2 regions of the Candidatus Brocadia sinica JPN1 genome follow, and region 2 is predicted to be linked to the other one. Evidence: riboswitches for the same ligand, from Rfam matches in the RefSeq annotation. Region 2 holds a riboswitch; the other holds the start of a gene.

Region 1 (12,461 bases), 1.9 Mb from region 2:
GAATTTAGATACTGTAAAACGGATTCTACTGCGGATTAGATTTGCATGCAAGGAATATGTTTGTTTAAATTATTGGTGGAGATAATTAAGCCGATTTTTGGGTGGCATGGACCTCATCGTGAGCGTTCAGTCGAACGATAAACTCAGTTTGTCCGTGCTTGACTTGATATAAGGAATTTCAAACAAATATTTCCTCCCCCTGTCCCTCTCTAGAAGGGGATAAAGGGGAGGTTTTCCCTCACGGAGGGGGACAACCAATTGTCCCCCGCTGGCGGGGATGAAGGGGGTTGACACCTCTCATGAAATTTCGTATTTATCAGTCGCTGAAGACCGAATTTAATATCCTATTGAGAAAGTTAAGAAACTGGAGGTACGCGTTATGGGTGAATTGAGCACATTCGGCAAGATTTTCATAGGCCTGGGCATTATTATGATTATCGTAGGTGGGCTGTTTGTAATCGGGGGTAAGATCCCCTTTATAGGCAGACTTCCTGGCGACATTGCCATCCAAAAGAAAAACTTTAGTTTCTACTTTCCCATCACCACCTGCATCATCATCAGTATCATCTTTTCCCTGATCATGTGGTTATTGAGCAGAAGATAAAACAGACGAGGAGTTAGAATTCAGACTGCAAAAAGGAGAATAAATACATACAGTTAAATTGGTCCTTCATTTTTTGGAATTTCCGGCTATATAAACCTTTCCATAAGCTTTCCCCTCCCCTGGTATTGATGTATCAGGGGAGGGGGTTGAACTTTAACCAAACCTCTCTGCATGTTTTGGCCTTTGTAATTGGACACTGCATCAGTTCTCATGGAGTATAGTGTCCACCGGTGCTGAGATTATTATTAGAGCCATCAGTCCTAGTACCCCCACACACAATCATCTGCGTGCCCGTCCACACCGCAGTGTGCCAGTATCGGGCAGTGGGGGCTGCCCCCGTAGGCATTGCAGACCAGGTGTTGAGCGCATAGGGTAGGGGGGGCTCCTGCTGCAATTTCAGGAAACGACAGGTAAATGCCTCACCTTCCACCTCAGGGGCAAACCGCTCACCCATCCGTACCCACCACTCATCAAACCCTTTCTTTTTCCACTCAACAACGGCTACCTTTACTCGATCTGACCCTTTCCTCAATACCTCCATCACATAAAACCTCTCCCCATACTCCTGTAATGCGCTTACACGACGCAACGGTATATCCTGTTCCTCCCCTCCAAAAAGCCTCAGCCAACTTTCCAATCGCCTCCTGCCACTCATCCTCTGACAGTTCCAGGACGTCTCCACTCCTGTTCTCCGTTGCCTCTTCTCCTAGATTTGTCCCTTTCCTCCATTCCACCTCACGGCATTCCCCTCCCATCCCCTTCATGTCCTCTATTCGTGTATTAAGCCTTTCCATTAACAAGGGTCTTGCCAGACACTCTGCTATCAACTGTAGATCATTACCTAGCGCCGACCATAGTTCACGTAATATCTCAGGGTTCCGGGTTGTCTCTGCCATTCGCTCCATTTCCGCCTGGAGCTGATACCCATCGACCGGCTGCTTCCAGATAACCTCCAGAGCCTTTGACATCCTCAGCGTCTCCTCCACCTTCTTTCTCAGTTCATCTTCAAATATAACCTCGCTCAGTGGTGGTTTCGGGGAGGTATTTTCCTCAGGCCATATCGTATGTTTCCAGTAGACCTCTTCTATTGACCTCTGGCATGTCACCCTCGCCTCAAAGCTCAATCCCAATGAGTCTGCCTTTACCCATCCGGACCATCCGGCTAAACATAAAACACTTAAAAGTCCTATTTTCCACCACCTGCATACTGCGACTTCCATCCATAAACGATTCATCATTTTCTCCTCTTTTTGTTATCCACAAAAATGACTTCTTTCTTGTCTACATTATCATAAATCTTACCTGATACGAAAATTGATTTCCGTATTCACCTCCCGTACTCAAAAAAAAGCCTTACTGCAAAAGACGATCTTTGGAAAAAAACGTCTTCGGCAGTAAGGCTATCTTTCTATTTTCCTGCGTTTGCAGGAAAATAGTTTAAAGACCCTTTACTTTGCGCCCCCCTGATCACTCAGGGTTTACCTTTGTCGTAACAATTTAGTAGGAGCAAAACAAACGCCAGAATATAAACACAGAAGTGGACTTTAAATTAATTATTCCATAAAACAATGTTTATTAATAACTTATAACTATAACATGACAGGTATAAATAGCAATCGATTTATCCAAAGAAAATGAAAAAAGTGTGTTGTGACACAGAAGTGTGACGTCACACAAGTGTGCCATGACACATTGATATGATATGCCATTTCCGACGTACCAGACTATTGTTTTTAACTTCCTCGTACCATTTTTACCCCCCCTTCCCTAAATCCAAACTTATCTCACAAAGATATCTAGTAAGGTTATGCCCATCAGGCCGACACTGATAATTCCATTCACGGTAAAAAAGGCTGTATTGATTTTTGATAGATCTTTTGGCCTGACGAGGGAATGTTCATAAATAAGCAAAGCGGCAACGATACATACCCCGATCGTATACAGAATACCTAAATCTGTGTATCGGGATACTGCCAGCAGCACCCCTACCATGAAAAGATGTAATACGGCAGAAAGTATTAGCGCCCCCTTAATGCCTAATTTCTTCGGAAGGGAATATAATCCCGATTTTATGTCATGTTCCACGTCCTGACAGGCATAAATAATATCGAATCCCGCCGTCCACAATACAACGGCAAGACTCAGCAGGAAAGGGGGAGCCGCCAGCGTTCCCTGAATCCCTACCCATGCGCCAAGGGGTGACAGCCCTAATGCAATGCCCAGCACAAAATGAGACAAATGGGTAAACCGCTTTGTGTACGAATACCCGAAGACGACAAGGATGGCCAGCGGAGACATATAAAAGGCCAGCCGATTGAGTAACCATGCACAAATAATGAAAAGAATGACGCACAAGAAGGTGAATATCCATACGTACTTTCTTCCGATTTTCTTCTGCAGTTCGACACGATATGCGGTACGTGGATTGTGAATGTCGTATGAGGTGTCAACCAGCCGGTTGAACGACATGGCGGCGCTCCTTGCTGCTATCAGCGCCGCAAGGATGAGCAGTAATTGTTTCAGTCCTGGCATGCCGCCTGCCGCTAGAAATGCGCTCATCACGGCAAAGGGAAAGGAAAATATGGTATGACTGAATTTGATTAAATCGAATATCGAAGTAATCTTTTTCAGCAGATACGAAAACCCCATTTTGACTTTGTGTGTTTCACTCATAATGCGCTTATCGTAACTTTTAGGGGACGATTACATTTAACACTTTTGGCGGCTTTTTTATAATAAGATAAATCCCACCCCCCTGAATCGTTCGACTGGGCTCACGGGGTAGTCCCCTGCCGGGACGGGACTTTTCTAGTATCCTCTCGAAAGGAGATGTATAAGGGCGTTGCAGAAAGTTAATGCTTCAAGCCCAGCACGGACAAACTCCGTTTGCCCGCGCCCGGTATAGATTATCAAATTGGAGATTATAGGAACAAACGATGTATTAATCAAGGACGTAGTCGGGATGTAATTATGCCTTATGGCCGGCGTATCTGTCAGAGTGGCAGCAATAAGAATTTATTTACCTCAAAAGTGTCATAATGACAACGATAAAATCGTGTTGCCAAGGAAAAAAAAATTTGTACAATTAAAATTAAGTCAAAAATTAAGTGAGTCATAACTAATTACTCTATAAATTAATAGAGATTTTTTGTATTGAACGCAATCATCTGATTACCCGAGTGAAAACAGGATGTACATCTTTTGAAAATGTGAGAAGATTTTGTTGGTATATTATTTGCTCTGTCAGAGTTTATGTTTTCTCAAAATTGAGTGAGGATTCAATTATGATGGCATTGTTAGATCCACGCGCGGGGCATTATTCAGTTCTTATAACGGATGACGATGAATCATGCCGTGATAGTATAAAAGACGTATTTAAACCGAAGGGTTACACAACATATCTTGCCAGTTGTGGACGAGAGGCGGTTAAGATAGCCAAGACGGAAGAGGTACATCTTCTCATTTTGGATGTACACCTTCCTGATTATAGCGGACTTGAAACATTTAAGATTATAAAAAAGGAGATTAGTCTTGCCATTCCTTGCATTTTTATGTCGGGCGAAATAACAAAGGAGCTTCAAATTGATCTTATAAGCGAGGATGTGTATACCCTGATACCAAAACCGATTAACATCAATATATTACGGGATTCCGTAGAGCAGGTTATTGCGAAATACTATTGGAAATAATTCATCAGGTCCGCATTTATTCGAGGGTAAAGGCTAAAAGAAAAGTTGTCATTGCCAAGAGGAACGGCGAAGCAATCACAGTCTTGAGATTGCTTCGCGGAGTTTATACTGAGCAAAGCGGATGTCCTCTCAATGACGGATTCATGTCAGCGTATTTAGGACGTTTAAAGAAAGGAGTGATTTGAGATATGAATGTAAGGCCATTAGGTGAGAAGATATTAATAAAGAGGGTTGAAGCGGAAGGAAAGACTGCGGGCGGTATTTTATTACCCGATACGGCAAAAGAAAAACCGAGGGAAGGTAAGATTGTTGCCCTTGGAGACGGGAGATTATTAAAGAGCGGGGAGCGGGCAAAGTTTCAGGTTGCGAAGGGTGACCGGGTACTATTCAGTTCTTACGGTGGCACCGAAGTGAAGATTGATGGCGAAGAATATCTGCTGATGTCTGAAGATGATATTTTGGCTGTAATTGACTAATATTTCAGGAGGTAGTGATGGCTGCAAAAAAGATTATCTATGGGTATGACGCCAGTGAGTCTATAAAAAAGGGCATCAAGAAGCTGGCTCAAGCCGTTAAGGTTACGTTAGGACCGAAAGGCCGCAATGTCGTCATTGAAAAGGGTTTTGGTTCCCCGGCTATAGTCAACGACGGTGTTACCGTTGCAAAGGAAATTGAACTGGAAGACCCGTATGAAGATATGGGAGCTAAAATGGTCAAAGAGGCTGCCTCCAAAACAAACGATATGGTAGGCGATGGCACCTCTACGGCAACGCTTTTAGCGGAAGCTATTTTTGAGGAAGGCCTCAAAAATATTACGGCAGGCGCAAATCCTGTAGATATTAAGCACGGGATAGAAAAGGCCGTGGATGCCCTGATAAAAGAATTAACCAGGATGAGCATTAAAATATCAGGCAAAAAAGAGATTGCGCAAATTGCCACAATCGCCGGTAACAATGATGAAGAGATTGGCAACCAAATAGCAGATGCCATGGAAAAGGTCGGCAAAGACGGTGTTATAACGGTGGAAGAGGGGAAAAGTCTGAAAACCTCTGTTGATGTCGTGGAAGGAATGCAATTCGATAAGGGGTATTTGTCTCCCTATTTTGTAACCTCACCCGAAACCATGGAGGCAATATTTGAGAACCCCTATATCCTGATACACGAAAAGAAATTGTCTGCCATTAAAGACCTTGTTCCATTATTGGAAAAGATTGCCAAATCAGGCAGGGCGTTAATTGTCATTGCGGAAGATGCAGAAGGGGAAGTGCTCAGTACCCTCGTAGTCAACAAACTCCGGGGAACCCTGCAATGTGTTGCAGTTAAGGCGCCGGGGTTTGGTGACAGAAGGAAGGCGATATTGGGTGATATTGCCGCTTTGACAGGAGCCAAAGCCCTGTTTGAAGATTTAGGCATACAACTTTCCAGCGTACAACTCAGCGATCTCGGCAGAGCAAAGAAGGTGGTTATTGACAAGGATACAACAACAATCATTGAGGGGGCTGGTGATAAAAATGAAATTCAAGGAAGGATTTCTCAGATCAAGGCAGAGATTGATACAACTACCTCTGATTATGATCGTGAAAAATTGCAGGAACGGCTTGCAAAACTCTCTGGTGGAATTGCGCAGATTAATGTCGGAGCTGCCACAGAGGCAGAAATGAAGGAAAAGAAATACCGCGTTGAGGACGCAGTTCAGGCCACCAGGGCGGCAGTTGAAGAAGGTATCTTGCCGGGAGGCGGAGTTGCCCTGATAAGGGCGTCGAAGGTATTGGACGCCATATCGGTCAAAGGCGATGAAAAAATTGGCGTAAATATTGTCAGAACGGCTGTAGAAAGGCCAATCCAGCTGATCGCCGAGAATGCCGGACTGGAAGGCGCTGTTATCCTGCAAAAGGTAAAGGAAGGCACCGGCAATTATGGCTACGACGCTTTTGGGGAAAGATATACCGACATGGTCAAATCTGGTATCGTTGATGCCGCAAAGGTTGTAAAAGTAGCGTTACAAAATGGCGCAAGCATTGCCACCCTGCTCTTAACGACCAATGCTGTCATTGGTGAAATACCAGAGGAGAAAGAAGAGGCAGGGGCTGCTCCGTGCGGACATAGGCATTGATTTTCATGCGGATACGGGTTTCTCAGGTAAATGCAGATAATATTTTATCGTTATAAATTTTCATAGCCTGTTATCTGTGCCTGAGAACAGAAATTTCTATAAAAAGGCGTTGCACTTAAACGGTCAACGCCTTTTTTATTTTAGATTGATTTTCATACGTTTATGATTAAAATACGGACAAATTACTAAAGGATTCTTTTTAAATTATGCCTTCAATCAATCATTACAACAAATATCAATCGCCACTTTCTGAACGATATGCCAGTAAAGAGATGTGCTTTATCTTTTCTGATCAACATAAATTTAGCACTTGGCGGAAACTCTGGATTGCGCTTGCTGAGGCGCAGCAAGAACTTGGGTTACGAACTATTACCAGCGACCAGATTGATGAAATGCGACGCTTTCAGGACACGATCAACTTTGATACTGCAAAAGTGTATGAGAGGAAACTCAGACACGATGTTATGTCACATATCCACGCCTATGGCGAACAGTGTCCGAAGGCAAGGCCAATTATCCATCTCGGAGCGACCAGCGCTTACGTGCAGGATAATACCGACCTCATACAGATGAAGGAAGGATTACATATGGTACTTGCAAAGCTGGTAAACATTGTAAGCGTCCTTTCAAATCAAGCTGTCAAATACAAAGACCTTGCAACCTTGAGTTTTACTCATTTCCAGCCGGCCCAGCCAACAACGTTAGGAAAACGTATTTGTTTATGGACACAGGATTACATTTTCGATATCGAAGAAATAGAAACGAAGATCAGGGGTTTACGGTTTCATGGGGTAAAGGGCACCACGGGTACACAAGCCAGCTTTCTGTCGCTCTTTCATAATGATGCTGAAAAGGTTAAAAGACTGGACGAACTCGTCACAAAGAAAATGGGATTTGATAGTTATTATCCTGTAACAGGACAAACGTACAGCCGGAAAATTGACAGCCAGATAGCTTTTGGCTTAACAGGTATAGCACAATCTTCCCATAAGTTTTCGAATGATATGAGATTACTTCAGCATCTGAAAGAGGTAGAAGAGCCATTTGGGGAAGAGCAGATTGGTTCATCGGCCATGGCTTATAAGAGGAACCCTATGCGTTGTGAACGGATTGCCGCCCTTGCACGTTACGTGCTTTGCAACTGTTTAAATCCGGCATTTACTGCTGCATCACAGTGGTTTGAAAGGACGCTGGATGATTCTGCCAACAAAAGAATTTCTGTTCCTGAGGCATTTCTTGCTATTGATGGCATATTGAATATTGTGTTGAACGTTGCATCCGGATTCAGCGTCTACCCCGCCGTTATCAACCGCCATCTTGCGGATGAATTGCCTTTTATGGTAACGGAAAATATCCTCATGGAGGCTGTAAATGCAGGCGGGGACCGCCAGGAACTGCACGAAAGGATCCGCAAGCATGCAATGGAGGCCACCCGCAGGATAAAAGAAGCGGGAGATAAAAACGACCTTTTGGAACGAGTCGCACAGGACCCTTCATTTTCTCGGATTAAATCGAAGTTGAAAGAAATATCCGATCCGATTAAACTCATTGGCAGGGCGCCGCAGCAGGTGGAAGAATTTATAAATGAGATTGCAGACCCTCTTCTCAAACGGAATAATCATCTTCTGAATAAAAAATTAATACCGGCATTGCACGTATAATTGATTTGTTCCTTTTTATCCTGGGTGTATTTGTGACTTAGGGTAAAGGAAAATAGCCAAAGTCATAATTTACCATGGAAGTATTGCCTCCCATGCATGGTTAAATCTTTCGGGTCATTGTGGAAACGAGTGGGTAAAATTTGCATTTTTATATCTAAGGTATACTTGTGCCCTTTGATAAACGAACGATTCTTCTCCTCCAACCGAACATACTCCTGCTGAGAGATATTAAAAGGATTGAAAAGACACGGATGACGGAACGGAAGAGACCGGGGTAAGATGGTCTGGATAAAAGGGGACAGAAAAAATGCGCTGAAGGCAGGCTGTGTTGGATATATTCCAAAACCGGTAGATATAAGGGAGTTTCCGGGAGAAATTAAAAATTTCCTGCAAAAAAATAAACCTTGAATTTACCTACATCCTGTATTAATATCAGTAAGCAGGTTATGCAGGAAGCTTGATATCCGGTTTCTTGCCTCTTCCTTAACCTCAAATACTCACATCCATAGCCAGTTTAATCGGTGAAATTATGACAAAAACTGATGGAAAAGTTAAATTTACTTATCGGGATTATCTTCACATGCCCGAAGATAGACGGTACGAGCTTGTCGAAGGAGAATTCTTTATGATGCCTTCACCAAATGAGCCCCATCAGCGCATATCGGCAGAGATTGAGTACCTTTTGCAAAGTTATGTCAAAAAACATAAAACGGGTTTTGTGTATGATGCCCCATTTGATGTGGTACTCTCCGATGAGGATATTGTACAGCCTGATATTATCTATGTATCAAAAGAACGAAGAAATATAATTACCCATAACAATATACAGGGTGCGCCTGATTTAGTGGTGGAAATTTTTTCCCCAAAGATAAGCTACCGCGACCGTGAGATTAAACGTAAACTCTATTATAAGTATGGTGTAAAAGAGTACTGGATTGTAGACCCCATAAAGCAGACCGTAGAGGTGTTAAGTCGTGACGTGGCCGGTTATAAAAAAACCGGCATGTATGATGTCGATACCCCCTTGTCCTCGCCCCTCCTCCCAGACCTGTCGATGAATTTGAAGTCCGTGTTTTATGAGACGTAAGCAACCACCCGGCAATCTTTCCCTGATACTGATTACGGATAGAAATCTCTGCAAACACCCATTTTTGGATACAATAAAACTGGCGCTGAAAGGCGGTGTTAATACCATACAATTAAGGGAAAAAGGCCTTACGACCAGGGAACTGTATTTATTAGCGCATGAACTCAGAAAGATAACCTTAGATTTCGGAGCTAATTTAATCATCAATGACAGGGTCGACGTTGCCCTTGCAGTGGAGGCGGACGGTGTGCATTTGGGATGGCAGTCCCTTCCCTTTCATATCGCAAGAAAATTACTGGGTCTCGAAAAACTTATCGGAATATCCACCCATAGTCGTCAAGAAGCATTGCATGCCCGGGATTACGGGGCAGATTACATAACCTTTGGGCCGGTCTTTGATACACCTTCTAAGGCAGGACTTCTTAAGCCCACCGGGGCCGAAGAGATTCAAAGTCTGAAAAGTAATGTTACGATGCCAATCATCGCGGTGGGTGGAATCAATGAAAAAAATGTAGAAACTGTTTTAGCAAGGGGAGCGGATGGTATCGCTGTCATTTCGAGCATTATGTATGCCGGTAATCCTGAAGATGCAGCCAGAAGTTTATGCAAGAAAATTGTAACGTCCAGGCCGGAGAAACCCCCGGTTAATAATTTCCAGATCACAACATAAATTCTGAATCCGGATGTCGAAATCGTTCGGCAAAGCGCTCACGACGAAGTCCGAAACAAATACAAAATATTACAGTCCTCATTCACAAAGCACTTTAAAACAGACAATTAACAAGGAGATACCTTATGCAACTGCTGGAAAAATTACAGTTTAATGAAAAGGGGCTTATTCCCTCGGTAATAGTAGATGAGCTGGGTGGAAAGGTGCTTACCTTATGTTATATGAACAAAGACGCCATTGAAAAGACGATTGAAACAGGCAAGGTGCATGTCTTTCGTCGTTCTCAAAACCGTCTGATGATTAAAGGGGAGACTTCGGGTCATATTCAGCTTGTAAAAAGGGTGTTTTTCGATTGTGAAGGAAATTCACTCGTTTTTGTTGTGGAACAGCATGTTGCTGCGTGTCATGCAGGTTACAGAACATGCTTTTATCGGGAGTATATCCCAAAGACAGATAGTTTTCAGATCGCAGAAAATAAGGTTTTCGACCCTGATAAGGTTTACAAATAACCAGATATTCAAAATAATTACAATGTCATTACAAAAAATAAAATTCATTGAAAAAACGCTTGAAAACGGACAAACCAAATGGTATAGTTTGATTTCACTATTGATATTTCAGGCTGTTTCGTGACGTTATTAAAATTTTATTCCGCCTCACCAACTGGAGGAAAAAACATGTCTCAATATAGGAAATACGTGAAGTTTTTCCTTTTGTTAGCCTTTGTGGGAATGTCAGGTTGCGCCGAGTTGAGCGAGCTGAGAAATTTAAACAGAAGACAGGCAATTACAATTAGGGACCAATCTGACGAGATCGCCAGGCTTAATGGACAGCTTTCTTCTCTATCGGATAGGCTTAAAGCAAGCGAAGAAGAGATGAATAAACTCAGAAAGCTTGCAAAATCAATTGGTGAAGGTGTAACTGTCAGAGATACCGTTGAAGGGCCAGTGCTCCTTTTCCCGGAGAAAGTACTCTATGATTCAGGCAGTGCAACAATAAAGCCCAGCGGAGAAAAGGCCTTGAAAAAAATGGCAGATTTCCTTAAAGAGAATCCACGTATTGCCATCAGAATCGATGGTCATACTGACACAGACCCTATTTTAAGAACAAAACACCTGTGGGATTCAAACCATCATTTATCTGCTGCGCGAGCGTTAAGCGTGTTTCATTTTCTGACAAAGAGTGAAGCTATTTCCGAAGGAAGGATTCATGTTGCCGGGTTTGGTCCAAATCGCCCCATCGCATCCAATAGCACGCCTTCCGGAAAGAAAGAAAACAGGAGAGTGGAATTTTTAATATTAACGGCAGTTGCTTCGTTGCCTCCGAAGGAAACTTCATTAATGACCGGGCAAGAACCGGTGTTGAAGGAGCAGCCGGAAGAGATACCGGTAGAAACATCCGAAGAAACGGAAGAGAGTGAAGAAAAATAAGTTGTTTGAGGAAATGGTTTCTTCCAATAGCCTGCAGCTATTGGAAGAAACGTTGGTTTAGTAATTGTAGTAATGTAAATAGCCAGATACATCAAGCCTGCGTTATCCACAATTCGCAAACCAAGTTTCAAAACAACCCCAGTCTGAAAAGAGTCTGTCACTTCCAGGGTTCTAAAGCTTGAATCGAAAGTATTTACGATCTGTTCAATCTTTCATAGCGATGTATTGATATTATTTATAGTTTATTGTAAACGTATTTTTAAGGCATTTACAGTTTGATAATTTTATGAAAAATGGAAAACAGAATCAACCTCGCACAATAATGGAAACAAAAGATGCTTCTCAACAAATCATCCAGAAACGGGCAAACCGATACGGGCAAAAGGATACCAACAAAGTTTGGGATTTTTTTTGTTCAGTAAAACTTGCAGTAGTAATTATTTTGATTATGGTTGTGGCGTGTATTCTTGGTACGGTGATCTTGCAGGAAAAAACCCTTGATGAATATACTGCAAGATATGGGTACGGACTGGCAACTTTTTTCAGAATAACACAATTGTCGAATGTCTTTTACTCCTACTGGTTTTCATTCCTGCTGGTATTACTTTGTGCCAACCTCATTTGCTGTACTATCAAACGGTGGAGAAATACCTTCCTGCAGACCGGCTTTATACTTACCCATCTCAGCCTTGTTTTAATATTGATCGGCGGAGTTGTAAAATTTCAACTTGGTGTAAAGGGCGGCGTAAATGTTTACGAGGGGAAATCGGTGGATTATTTTCTTACACAAATGATTAATCGGCAAGGGAAATTGGATTACGTAAAGAAAGATTTACCATTTTCTATTGCTTTAGATGATTTCATCCTGGAAAAAAATGAACCAAAATTTCAGCTTGTGTCCTATGTGAAGAGCAAAGACCGTCAAAAAGTGTTGGACGTTAAACTTGGGAAAAGACAACGAGTTCCTGGGTCGGAGTATGGGGTGACCATCAAGGACTATATTCCAGATGCAGAATTACAACAGGAACCGATAAATACGTCAGACAAACCCGAGAACCCTGCTATTTTTGTAAGACTGATGGGGTCAGAAAATGTTGCCGCAGAGGGGTGGTTGTTGGCTCATGACCGTAACTATTATGAGGATAGAAAACAAAATTTACGAATAGAATATATCTGGCTGCCTTCCCAGACGGAGTTAGATAAAGCC
Region 2 (12,461 bases):
TTGAATTTTTTCAAGAAATTCAGGCCATCTTAAAATCAGACGGGATTTTGGCCGCCTCAGTTAGTTCTGCAGTAACTTATATTGGAAAGGAGGTCGGAAGTTATACAGGTTCTCTCTATCGCACCCTGCACGAGGCCTTTCAAAATATACTCGTGACACCCGGTCAGACCAATTTCTATTTTGCGTGCAATGCAGAAGGGGGCATTACCCCTGACATAGCAACACTCATGGAGCGGTATAGAAAATTGCAGATAAAATCAGAATATTTTAATGAGTATCTCTTTTATACCCTGCTTCAGCCAGAACAGGTTGCATTTATCGAAAGGCAACTGAGTCAGAGAAAGGACCTGCTTGTTAACACAGATGCAAGACCCGTCACCTATTTTCTAAACCTCATATTGTGGGATTCCCTTACCGGTGGACGTTTGCACGGGTTATTTCATGGTTTAAAGGACGTGGGTTTAAAATCGTTTCTCATCCCCATTGTGATTGCACTGGCAGGGAGGATAATCTACACGATTTTAAGGCAAATCAAACTAGGAACTAACGACACAAAGCAACTCAAAACCAACTGCCTCATCGCTCTAGCCACAACAGGATTTACCGGTATTGCATTGGAGATTGTGCTGCTTTATGCCTTTCAAAATATTTATGGCTATATCTATGAGAGAATGGGTGTTATCGTTGCTGTCTTTATGGTTGGACTTGCACTCGGCGGTTATATTGCTAATCGAATTATCCTGAAAATAGAAGGTAGCACACGTCATTTGTCAGCAAAAGATAATATGCTGATATCTGAAAATTGCCAAATAAAAGGGTGGCACGGACAAACTCGTTTGTCCGTGTCCGAATTCTGGTGGATTAACATCCTGATGATATTTGAGGGGGTTATTGGTTTTTATGCCCTTCTTTTGCCATTTTTAATTCACGCACTGTCTTTTTATTCAGCAGCAGCCGAGGTTGGATTGATTTTTTTTATTGGAATTGCAGGGATATTAACGGGTTTAGAGTTCCCACTGGTCAATAAGATATTTATTCAGCAGAATAAGGACATCGCCATATCTGCAGGGGCTACGAACGGCGCCGACCATATTGGCGCCTTTTTGGGGGCAATTTTGACGGGGGTAATCTTCTTACCTCTCCTGGGTGTATTTGGAACGTGCCTGATCCTGGCTACACTCAATATAGCAAGCCTCATTCTGATAGCTTTTTCAGTCTTGTGTCGTAAAAGATCAGATATACAGTGCAGATGAATACCCAACTGACATTTCTCTTACACAATCGTTCAGTGGTGCGACAATCGAGACGACACCAAGCACCCTCTTGTATTCTGTAATTCACAATTATCAATCATCTCATCTCTAGATCAAACTGCCCATCCTTATATCTAACTCTGACAACGTCATTATTCCTAGTGTTCTTGGTCAGTTCGATACTCTCGATATCGCAGAGTTTAGTAACCACGTCGTCAGGTTGAGGTGGCAACAGAACATCAGGATTTTCAGGGTCAGCACCATTGACACCCTCGATAATTTCAGGCATGAACGTTTCGTTATCAATTTCATTGCCAGTAACCGTGTTGAAAAGATAAGCAAAATGGGTATCTGCAGACGTTCCATTGATAGTTCGACCGATGATCACCAGCAACGAGTCATCTCGGCTACACCAGAACTGCTGCCAAAACATTTGTGTGATAAGTTTGATTTCATTACCAAGGCCATGGGGACCATTGGGCATGGAGAAACCTAAGTTGTAAAGAGATACTGCAGGGTCGTACGCGGGGTCATTCCTCCATGGCGGGATAACAATTCCAACCCGGCATCGGGGGGAAATCGCGTAATAGAGTACTGGCGATGGTGATGAGGAAATACTCCCTGTAGTGATATGAAACGATACAGTAGGAGTATTCCTATCACCGCCAATCGTGGCGGTAATGCTGCCACATGATTGGCTGCTATCGCCATAATGATGTAACGTCACTCGGTCGAACAAACCATATTTTCGCTTAATAACGAGGGAAGCCGGAACGCTACGTGTAAAATTGGTGTCAGAAGCAATAATATTAAAACCTGTCTCTCCTAAACTAGCTACACCTTCCTTATTGCGCACAGTAAGCGTGCTGTATCCAGTATTATCTGGTTCTGGGTTTAACTCGACGTCTCGAGGACCGAAATCATGGTTGACACCTTTGCCGTCAGGAAGATCTGTTGAGAGGTTTACGTTTAGCTTATTGAGAATATTATGCCCTGTCAACATCAACCTGTAATCGGCTTGCCCACCCCATTCGACAGTTTGCTCTGTTGGCTGAACATTGATCTCAAAATGCGGTCGTGCAGTGACAATGAAAGGAAGTCCCGTCGACTGAATAAAGTCACGTTCCGGAATGACGGCATAGAGTTCCCAGTTGCCAGGTGTTAGATATGCAGTTGCATCTCTTTCGCTAAGACTTACCTGGAAAGTTATTTCAGGATATTGTCCCGTAGATGTTGTCTGACTAATACGATGAGATTGCTGGTTTCCGTTGTTCACTTTTTGAAGCAACCACTGCACATTATTCTGTGGAACACAGCCACCAATTACCCTAAAAGTGTAGGCGTCTTGCTCTTGAATGTTCGGTGTAATGCCACTAGCCCAGCTCAAGGATGGTTGATCGTAGATTTCGTAGCGTATGGGTCCCTGGAAAATATGGTCTGCCGCTGAAGCTGTCACTTCAACCGGCATGCACGCTGCAGTGGTTCTGAAATCCACTGCAAGACTGGTTTGACCTTCTTGTATTATCACAGGAGATTGAACCTGTAGCACTGATGGGATACTTGAGGTGATCTCAACCGGTATGCCCCCCATTGGCGCAGGGCAACTGACCCGGACTGTAAATGTACCGCTTGTCCCTCCCCTGAGATCTGTCCCTGTAGGAGACTGTACCAGCCACAATTTTTTGACGCGCTCTACCGTAAGCGAAACTGGTGCAGCGGTACCACAGTGAACTTGGTTTGCTTGGCTTACAGCTCCTATCGTGTAGGTCGTAGTATCAGACCGTGTTTCCAGTACGGAACCGGAGGAACCCCCCTTAGCTACCTGATTACCTTGCTCGTCCCGTATGGTTACCTCAATACTACCGCAAGGTGGAATCGGTGCATCAACAGGCCGGTCTATCAAATGCACGCGCCAGCTGATCTCGACGGGCGTGCAGGCTTCCGCCCGATGGACTGATGACCGGAAGAAATCGATGACAGGTGGGTAAATAATGCTAACCGCTGCGGCGGGAGATCTATCCATGAGAATTTCGGCAGGAAGTTCGGGCATAGCAAGGCCGCAGGTATCCGCCAGCCTTCGGCTCGCTTCTGATGGAAGGGAGCCGAGCGCTCTTAGATAGACAGGGCCTGTATGCGCCTTTGTTGGTGGTATTTGTGGTTTCGGAGGTTTTTTGGAAGGTATGCGGAAACGGATCTCAGTCGGTTGAACAGAGATTGGTGTGATGACTTGATCTCCGAAATACAGCAAGACCCCGGTTGGCAGGGTAGGCGGTATTTGGGGCTTGGGAGGTATTGTGATTGGGAAGAAGCGTCCAGGCTGCGGTCGGGCTACGAGCACTTGATTCGGATCATAATTGCTACAGAGGCAATTTGGCTCGACCGAGGCGATCAGGTCGGTAAATTCGTCGCGGAGCTGAGCGGCCAGGACTTCCCCGTACAAGCCCAGGCACAGGTCGTTGATCTGCTCGCATGGACTGGGTTCGAATCCATCGTCCGGACCTGGCTCCGGTTCGGGAGGGAATCCTTTAGGTGGTCCAGGTGGAAGGATGAAAGTTGTAAGTCCATCGTCACCAGGAAAGACACCAAAAGGGCCTTCGAATTCACGAAACGCCCGATCTGCCAAGTCGTTGTAAAAAGAGATATCCTGCATTCGATCACGGACATAGGCCCGCGCCTGTCTTGTCCATCTTGCATCTTGATTCCGTTCTTTGAAGTCTAGACGAAAGGCACCTTCGAGAACCTTGGCGGTACGCTGAAGAATAGGACCACAGCCTCTCACAGGTTGCAGTTCTCCCAGTGCATCGATGAGTCCCATTTTACTCATATCCTCGATCCGGCCTAACACCCCCGGAGCACCGCCTGGGCTAGTGAATGGAAAAGCACTTAATACCCGGCGTAGCGATTCTTCAGCGTCTTTGTCTCCAGCGAGGCTGCGTGCAGAAAATTGACTGATCTCGTTTATTTCCTTGATTACCTTCATGATCGAGAGAGGGACGCGTGCATTTCGAACATCGACACCCTGGAGCCTTGCGAGTTTTTCCGCTAAGTGTTGCAAGACCGACTTAGTAATGATGTCACTTGACGTAATAAGGGGTGGTTTCGAAACTTGTCCGCTTGTTGGGTGCATGATGCGCAGCTTTACGGCTATGGAATCTTCATCTTTATAGGGAGCTATACGAATATTCCCAAGGACTTTTCCTGTGCGGTCAAGAGCTCTTATTTCTATATTCCCCGGATGAAAGATCTCTTTTACTTCCGCAGTAAGTTCGAATTTCAGAGTAAATGCGCCAACTTCTTCAGGATAAACTGCCTCAACTATCTCTTTTTCCGTGCAGCGATCTCTGGCCTCGACGCGGACTTCAGAGTCCATCCAAGGTTCCCATGGTTCCAGAAAACCAATAACGCTTAAAGTTCCACTCATTGACAGTTCTTGTTTCACTGGTTCCTGACTCATCCGCGCCATTGCAACCTGAACTGAGAGGCTTAAGGAAACTGCTACAAGAGTTACAAAAATAATTACCACCGCTACCTTTAATGAAAACCCTTTCATAAAGCATCTCCTCGATAAGTTTTATTGATGTGCTGGAAGCTTCTACAAGTCTTCATTTACTACACCCAGTTTGGCGCTGAATTCTTGCATCTTCGTTTCATATACATCCTTTCATTTAATTCTTGAATTCATCCGGCATGTAATATTTGGTTGTTTGGCCTGACATCATTTCATATCTATAGTAACAGTCGTCTTCTTTTACGGCTATTAGTACATATAATACTCTTACACTGGCATATTATACGCCTAAATGAGCGTATAATGCGGGATATTAGATCAAAAATAGTTGTTTTTAACTCGTAAAAACAAAAAAGCCTTACTGCAAAAATGTTCATTGAAACATCTTCGGCAGTAAGGCTGTCTTTACTGTAAAATCGTCTTTTGCAATCTGCGTCCGTGTACGTCTAAAAGACCCTTTTACTTTGCGTCCCCAGATCACTCTGGGTTTGCCTTTATCGTGATGTGTTTTTATTGATGGTACTTTTAAATCATTTACATTATCATCATTGCACAAGGTTTTTTGATTTTGCCCTTAACTATATCGTCCCTCTTTATTGACAAAGGGTCTATCTCCTTTACAGGGCAGTCCATGCCTTCTAATACTAATCTCGTGTCTGCAACATTATTGTTCTTATTTACAGTGTCCACGCATATGATGGTAAACTCTAATCCCATTGAGACGGCTGGTTGTAACTCCCTTATATGGTAAAAAAGTGAATTCTTGTCACAAATAAGAACAACGTTATTATCTGGATTACCAATAGCTGCACCTATCGCAAAAGGAAGTCCAGCCCCTGGTATGTCCCGGTCATCCATGATAAAAAGATTTTTATAGATGGCCTTTCTAAAAAAACAAGATGCTGCAAGTGATAACTCTTTCCCATCGACGATAAAGATGTCATTGCTGGAAGAAATATTTTTCAGTGAAGCAAATATTCCCCTTGCATCTTTAAACTCTTTTGACAATTCTATTGCTAATAGGTCGCAATTTTTATAGAAATCATCCCTCCAGGCACGGAAAGCGTTTTTATTCGTTTTCGTTTCTCGTTCAAAATAGGAGAAACTACTCCCGGGATCTGCATGTACAGGACAAAGGTTAGGAATGCTGTCTGCAAAAGATGACGGATCAATTTCTACCTGGACAATACCCTTTACATGCGAAGAATTTTTTATCGCAGAAAGAATACGTTCTGAATAAGGGTCGATTCCTGCAATAATCAAAAGATCCGTCTTATTCAACAATTCCATTCCTGATGTTGAATTCATGAATAATGACGCATCCCCGGCATAACAATAATCGTCGCCACAAAAAACCCCGGAACTGTGTACGGTAGTGATAACAGGTATTCCCAGTCTGTTTGCAGCCTCTTTCATCCCCTGATATCGCCCGGGGCGTCCAAAACCCTGGCCTAAAATAATAATAGGCCTTTCGGACTTTTGAATCGTTTCACAGGCTTCTTTCAGACAAAAGGCATCTCCCGCTATGGCACCTCTATACATCGTCCTCTCAGCCGGAGGCATTATACTCTGCCTTTTCTTTTTTGTAAGTACCTTGTATCTGAACAATATATCTACAGGGATATCGATATGTACCGGCCCTGGTATACCTTGCCATGCCTCCCTGAACGCCCTGTAAATCATTTGAGGTATTCTCTCCCAGGTGTACACGATGGTATTCCATTTAGTGATAGGGAAAAATATTTCATCCTGATTACAACCTTGTAAGTTTTCCTGATGAGGTTTTATTTTCCAGCTTTGAAGCTGTGGGGCAATAGAGAGAACAGGCAGATAATTGAACCACGCCTTTGACAGCCCTGAAACTTCATATATGACCCCGGCCCCTACCGTTGACATTGCTACGCTTGAGCATCCCGTAGAAGCAGTATAGCCGGACGCCATGAGAGCTGCGGCAGTTTCACAACGCGGAACGGTTAAATGAATTTCCGGGAATTTTTCAAATGCATCATATACGGTGCCGATGTGTTCTCCGGATATAGAAAACACATGCTTGATTCCACATTGAACAAGTACGTCTAAAAGCAATGCCCCCCCAGTGATTATTTTCATTTTTAAGACCTCCACTTGGCCATTATGTTCACCCTCAATAAAGCTTTTCTGATATAGGTAAGATTAAAGAACAGCTTGCTCCATCCTAATTTCATTATCAATAATGAACTCTTTAATACCTTAATCGGATTTAAAAGCTTCAGTAAACCATCAAACTCAATAAGAGAGAAACTCGCCAGACAGTCCGGAAAATTGTTTTTGTCAGTTATAATATCAACGAGCGCTGCTTTGCCTTCACTTGCCCCTTTTTCGTACGCGGGTAGTATGTCCCCGACCTTATCCACCCGTGTTGCATGCAAACCAAACCCACGGGCTATTTTTGAGTAATCAATGTCAGGGAGCATAGTGCCAACAAAATTTCCTCCTAACATGAAATACTGCATAGCCCTGATCATATTCCACGCCGAATCATTGGAGATTATTATCATAATGGGTAAGTTTAGCCTGCAAATGGTCTCGAGTTCCTGGATATGGTACAGGAATGATCCATCTCCACTTATCAGCATAACCCGTTTCCCCGGCGAGGCCAGTTGAACCCCAATGGCGTAAGGTATCCCACAACCAATTGCTGCCATGCCAAACGGATAAAAAGATTGCTGGGGTCCCAGTGAAGGCGCATGCGTAGCGAAAAAAACTGGCGTGTTACCACCATCCACTACCAGGACCAGATCATCCCTCTTTATGACTTTCCCCAGCTCTTGTATGATCTTTCCCTGTTGTATAACCGGCCACTTTTTATTGATAAATTTGTTAAGTCTCTTATATCGGCCCTCTTTCAGATGAGAAAGATACTTTGCCCATGACCTCCATGCAGGCTTTCCGCTAAAACCTTCGGAGCGCAATTGCTCTGTTAATTGATTAAGAACGGTTTTGACATCTCCCAGTATTGATATCTCGGGAGACACATTCAGACCAATCTGAAGCGGATCTATATTGACATGAATAAATTTAATCTTGTCAGACCATAGAGGAGGAAGACCAAATCCGTCTAATCCACAAAAGCTTACTCCCAGCGCAAGTACAATGTCGGCCTCTTTTATAGCGACATGAAAGGCTTCACCCGTTGTATAGGCCGGCCCGCCAAGACAGTACTCATGATCTGACGGTATCGAGCCGAAACCACCCATTGTTGTAGCAGCAGGGATCTTAAACGCTTCGATAAAACGGATAACCTCTTCATAGGCCTCAGAAACCTTCACTCCTCCCCCGCAAAAAATGAGAGGTTTTTTTGCATTCTTAATACTCGATGCTGCTTTTTCAATTGCAAGCTTATCCCCAGCCAGCCGTATAGGCCTCGCTTCGTTCGTAATTGGTGAAGACGATGGTGAGAATACGGTAGTGTCAAAAGAGACGGTTTTCTCTAATAATCCGAAAGGTATGTCAATATGTACCGGACCTCTTTTATGCCTGGTACTTTCAAACTTTCCCTTCTTTATAGTGTCTGGAATACTCTCGAGTGTATTGATCCGTTTCCTCCAAATGGTAACCTCATGATACACTGCATTTTGGTCAAATCTGTATCTGTTAAACCCTTTATTGTAATCAACTTCATCATCATTGCAAATTGACAAAGAAAGCAAAGGGGTCTTATCAGCCCAGGAATTTGCAACTCCATAAATCTGCGATAATGATCTGCCATTGTCATCCGTTAATACAACGGCAAACTTCCCGGAGCGCCTAATATAACCGTCTGCCATTAAGGTCGCTGCCCCTTCAGTTCTCGCAATAATTACCTGTATACTCGTTTTCTTTTCTAAACATGTTCTGAGAGGGCTAAGTCTGTCTGAAGATGTAGTAAAAACATAACTGATTCCATTAGCAACAAGACTTCTCGCGATGAGTTCGTTACCTGAAAGATCTTCCACGTTTAAATCTCCCATAGTTTAAATTACCTATTTATTTCACACTATTCCTGTAAAAAATCCCCTCTTTTCTGATATTCTAAAGCAAAATCAGATCTTTTCCGATCCCATAAATCAAAGGGATTTTTAACATTACGTAGTGCCGGCCGAAGCTTTGGAAATTGTCGTTTGATGACATCCACCATATTGGTAGTGTTCACATAGTCAAATCCCCACCGGGTATAAAATTCTGGCCGATAATGTTCGGTAAAAAACCGATCGCTAAACAACCTTCGGGAAGCGTTTAAAATAAAAACCTGAAACTGAGTTTCACTGATCACGAAGCCGTGTGGCCGTGAGAACTCGGCGAGGATACCAACCAGAAGATCTACTTTTTCAATGTCGCTGTCATAAACCTTGCGCATTTCTTCCACCAGCCGTTGCTGACGTTTCAGCTCTGCTTGTTTTGCCTGAAGTTCGTCAGCGGTAAGATTGGGATCTTTACGGAAATCACGCGATCTGTTGTTTTCAATTTCCCACACAAGCTCTTTGTCGATAAAATCAGTAAAATCCTTCAAAGGTTTCAGTTGCAGTTGCCGGCGAAATTCATTAAAGCGCGGGACCCCACGCTCTCTATCCCGAATAATGTCCATTGCAGCAAGGTCAATTTTACCTCCGGGCGCCTGAGGCACCACAAGTTCAGTCATAAAGCAGGGAAAATTTTCGAGGGTGAGCTGCCCACAGCCGGTAAGGCCAAAAGATAATGCGATACTATCGATCCCGATTCCCCGCATAAAACGTTTCGAACCTTCCCGAACAGTATCGACAATGGCGATTTGGTTCTGAACGGTTTTTATACCAGGCACTTTACTTTCTAATTCTCTGCCGCTAAATTGTCGCACTTGACCTTGAGAAAGTACGTCAGCATCATAAATTGCTAAAAAATCTGGTATGGTGGGATGGAGCCGATAGACAGAAGTAAATTCCTCCGTTAAGGTAAATGGTACCCCGAAGTGTTCCGCCCTTGGCATCCCCATGACGCCGGTGCCAGTAACCGCAAGGCTGACTAACTCATCTTTGCGAAAATCCTGTAGCGTAGCGGTAAAGTCATTGATAGCTTTTTTAGAGCCTTCCCTGGCTATGCGCATGATTTCCTCTTTAAATGGGGAATCCCCTTGGGTACTGCCCAACAAGCCTTGCCAATTGGTATGCATAGCCATGTCCCCCAGCCGATTGTAAAGAAGTTGGGGCGTCCATTCGATGGTATGAATTTTGGCTAGTAATGCAGAGATGATTAGCCTGGCGGTATCATAGAGTTCCTCATCACTCCATGCTGCTGCCCCACTCGGGGGGGTAGCGTTTTGCCGCAATTGATCAACGATATAGTTATGCTCTTTAGAAAACATGACGTGCATCAAACTAAGGCCCACCCACCAGTTATCTGCAAAAGCTGATATTTCCTGGTCAAGGAAGCCTTTAGGGGGATGAAGTCCAACTTCGCTGTAAGAGGGGAGCACCCCAGTGTCCGACACTTTTAATTTGGCTTTGTCTTTGGGATCGAGCACCCTTTGCTGCGTTTCCTGGTCCCAGCCGTAAAGTTGCGAGGCATCCCACCAGAAGGTCACCGTATTTTTCCATGTTTCCACGGGAATATTTTTTAAACCAGCCAAACCTTTTTGATCGTCGTGGAGAGTTCGCGCCACCTCCCAACCACCCCCTTGCCCAACTTTTGCTAAGCTTTGCAATTTACTTTCAGAAATGGAAAAGGTGTTGCTATTGTCGTTCCATCCATCACGGGTATGAGAAAACCAATCATGAGTCATAAATTGAATCCAGGCAGAGGCCCAAAGATTAAAAAATGGCGCTGCGTGATGGTTAAAGGGGTCTTTTCTCACTAAAAGGCGTTCACTGATAACGCGGGGATTAGGGTCGCCCGCATCCTGTGAGGAAGTCACTTTGCGATGGAAATCAATGACAGATCTATTAGCGGTCTCAATGGTTACATTCCGCCCAAACCGCTGCCCTACGGCGCCCATCAATGGGTTATCAAAATCGTTGCAGCGGCCATCGAGCGTTCGTGCGCGGTAGACTGGATTTTTCAGGCTCCTTTCCCCACAAGACGAACCATCCTGCATTGCCTTCCAGACAACCCGCCGTTCGTCTCCTGTCTGCCGGCCCCGATCACCCCATGCACCATTGGTATCGTGCATATTATTGGCTACAAGATTTATGCGGAACTTTTCTAACTCGCCTAATGCGGCAGCAATACCAACAGCTTGAGTTAATTGGCGTGAGGCGATATCATAACGGGTTCCCGTAAACCATTGCCAAAGTACCCAGGGGCGGTCCTGATTGCGTTTCACTCTGGGATTCAACCTGGCTGCAATATCTTCTATCACAGATCTTTCTTCACTTATCTCGGTCTCCGGTTTTTTGCATCCAATAAAAACAGATAAAAACATACATGAGATTAATAATATGCGGGTCATAGTATTCTCCACTGTAAAAGATTTACAATACAATGAATGATTTTTAAGGAGAAGTTATTTCAGATAATCTGCTGTATGTGGGGGCCTCCCTTCCCTGATCATTGTCTCTTTTAAAACTATCACTCCGTGTGCACGAAAGCAGGAGTATCTCTCATCCATGAGTTTGTTGGCTGGGTAAGAGATTTTTCATATATGTTTCATATAATTCGCCAAAGAAAAAAGAGGTAAATTTGTTTTTAGCACTGAATGCAGTCTTGACATTAGATCCATTACGAACCCGAATCGTGGCTAACTGTCGGGTAATATCATGTAAATGTATACGAACAATACCTTGTCCTAATACCGGGTCTCGAGTTGTATTCCCTTTGTGAATGGTAATGAAAAGGGTTGTATAATCTTTCCATATTTCCCAGATATCAACATCAGGGTCATCCCGCATCTCTTTATAGCCGTCCAGCAAGCAGGGTTGACCATCATCGCCGAAGAATTGCAATGAAAAGAGCATGCGTTTTGTATGTATTTGCGGGTCTTTGATGAACAAGTTAAACCGCCCTTGTTCGACCATTTGTTTCATGCTGCCCATCTTTATATGACCTTCTGCACGAGCATCATGTGCAGGTTCAATCACAAATTTATCGACACTGTCTATATACGCCGTTAGTTTGAAGCCGATATCGTTCCCTTCCTGTTTCCCAAGCTTTTCAGCTTTATGAAAATCCTCAGGTGTCTTTGCATTTGTCACACTCTTACTGAAATAACCATTCATCTCCGTAGTAAATTCGATACCTAGAGGAGGTGAAATAATCACCGGGGGGGGCAGGGCGCCCTCCCTTGGTTTCTTATTTACGGTGGCATCCTGAACAATCAGGTTAGCGATTCGTTCGGATAAAGCGGAGATTGTAAAAAACGGATTCACTCCTAACGAGGTGGGAATCATTGAACCATCAGCAACAAAAAGTCCATTATGAACTGCACCAGATGTATCTTGTGCCAGATCAAAGACCCTCCCGCGATGATCAACAACGCCTGTATCAGCACTTTTGCCCATAGCACAACCTCCCAGCGGATGAACCGTAATTATATTCCTGCCAAAGAACGGCGTCCACCTGGGATTCCTGATGTAAGTCCCTCCCAATGCTTTCGTTAGTTGTTTCATTTCATCATCAATCTTTTGAAAAATTGGTTTGGACGGCGCCGCCGCCCAGTGAATGCGTATCTTCCCCTCAGAGTCAACTGCGATAACGCCATCTGCGCTGTCGTG

Evidence for each region. A riboswitch is a leader RNA that binds a small molecule or an ion and turns the genes downstream of it on or off. The one in region 2 is predicted to bind cyclic di-GMP.
Region 1: another riboswitch for cyclic di-GMP. It lies ahead of BROSI_RS01110 (hypothetical protein); the one in region 2 lies ahead of BROSI_RS20205 (hypothetical protein).

Annotation. Positions count from the first base shown of each region.
Region 1 covers NZ_BAFN01000001.1:244,433-256,893, forward strand. Annotated here, with positions in the region: gene BROSI_RS01100 (DUF2905 domain-containing protein) at 380-604, shown strand; gene BROSI_RS01105 (hypothetical protein) at 813-1,148, opposite strand; gene BROSI_RS01110 (hypothetical protein) at 1,096-1,842, opposite strand; cyclic di-GMP riboswitch class I at 1,992-2,097, opposite strand; gene BROSI_RS01115 (UbiA-like polyprenyltransferase) at 2,384-3,277, opposite strand; gene BROSI_RS01120 (response regulator) at 3,889-4,293, shown strand; gene groES (co-chaperone GroES) at 4,482-4,769, shown strand; gene groL (chaperonin GroEL) at 4,787-6,406, shown strand; gene purB (adenylosuccinate lyase) at 6,613-8,067, shown strand; gene BROSI_RS01140 (Uma2 family endonuclease) at 8,597-9,154, shown strand; gene thiE (thiamine phosphate synthase) at 9,144-9,824, shown strand; gene BROSI_RS01150 (phosphoribosyl-AMP cyclohydrolase) at 9,950-10,333, shown strand; gene BROSI_RS01155 (OmpA/MotB family protein) at 10,502-11,254, shown strand; gene BROSI_RS01160 (cytochrome c biogenesis ResB family protein) at 11,541-12,461, shown strand, end outside.
Region 2 covers NZ_BAFN01000001.1:2,146,524-2,158,984, forward strand. Annotated here, with positions in the region: gene BROSI_RS09665 (spermine/spermidine synthase domain-containing protein) at 1-1,253, shown strand, start outside; gene BROSI_RS20205 (hypothetical protein) at 1,351-4,803, opposite strand; cyclic di-GMP riboswitch class I at 5,148-5,264, opposite strand; gene BROSI_RS09680 (thiamine pyrophosphate-binding protein) at 5,296-6,870, opposite strand; gene BROSI_RS09685 (thiamine pyrophosphate-binding protein) at 6,873-8,735, opposite strand; gene BROSI_RS09690 (peroxidase family protein) at 8,777-11,200, opposite strand; gene BROSI_RS09695 (GMC family oxidoreductase N-terminal domain-containing protein) at 11,352-12,461, opposite strand, start outside.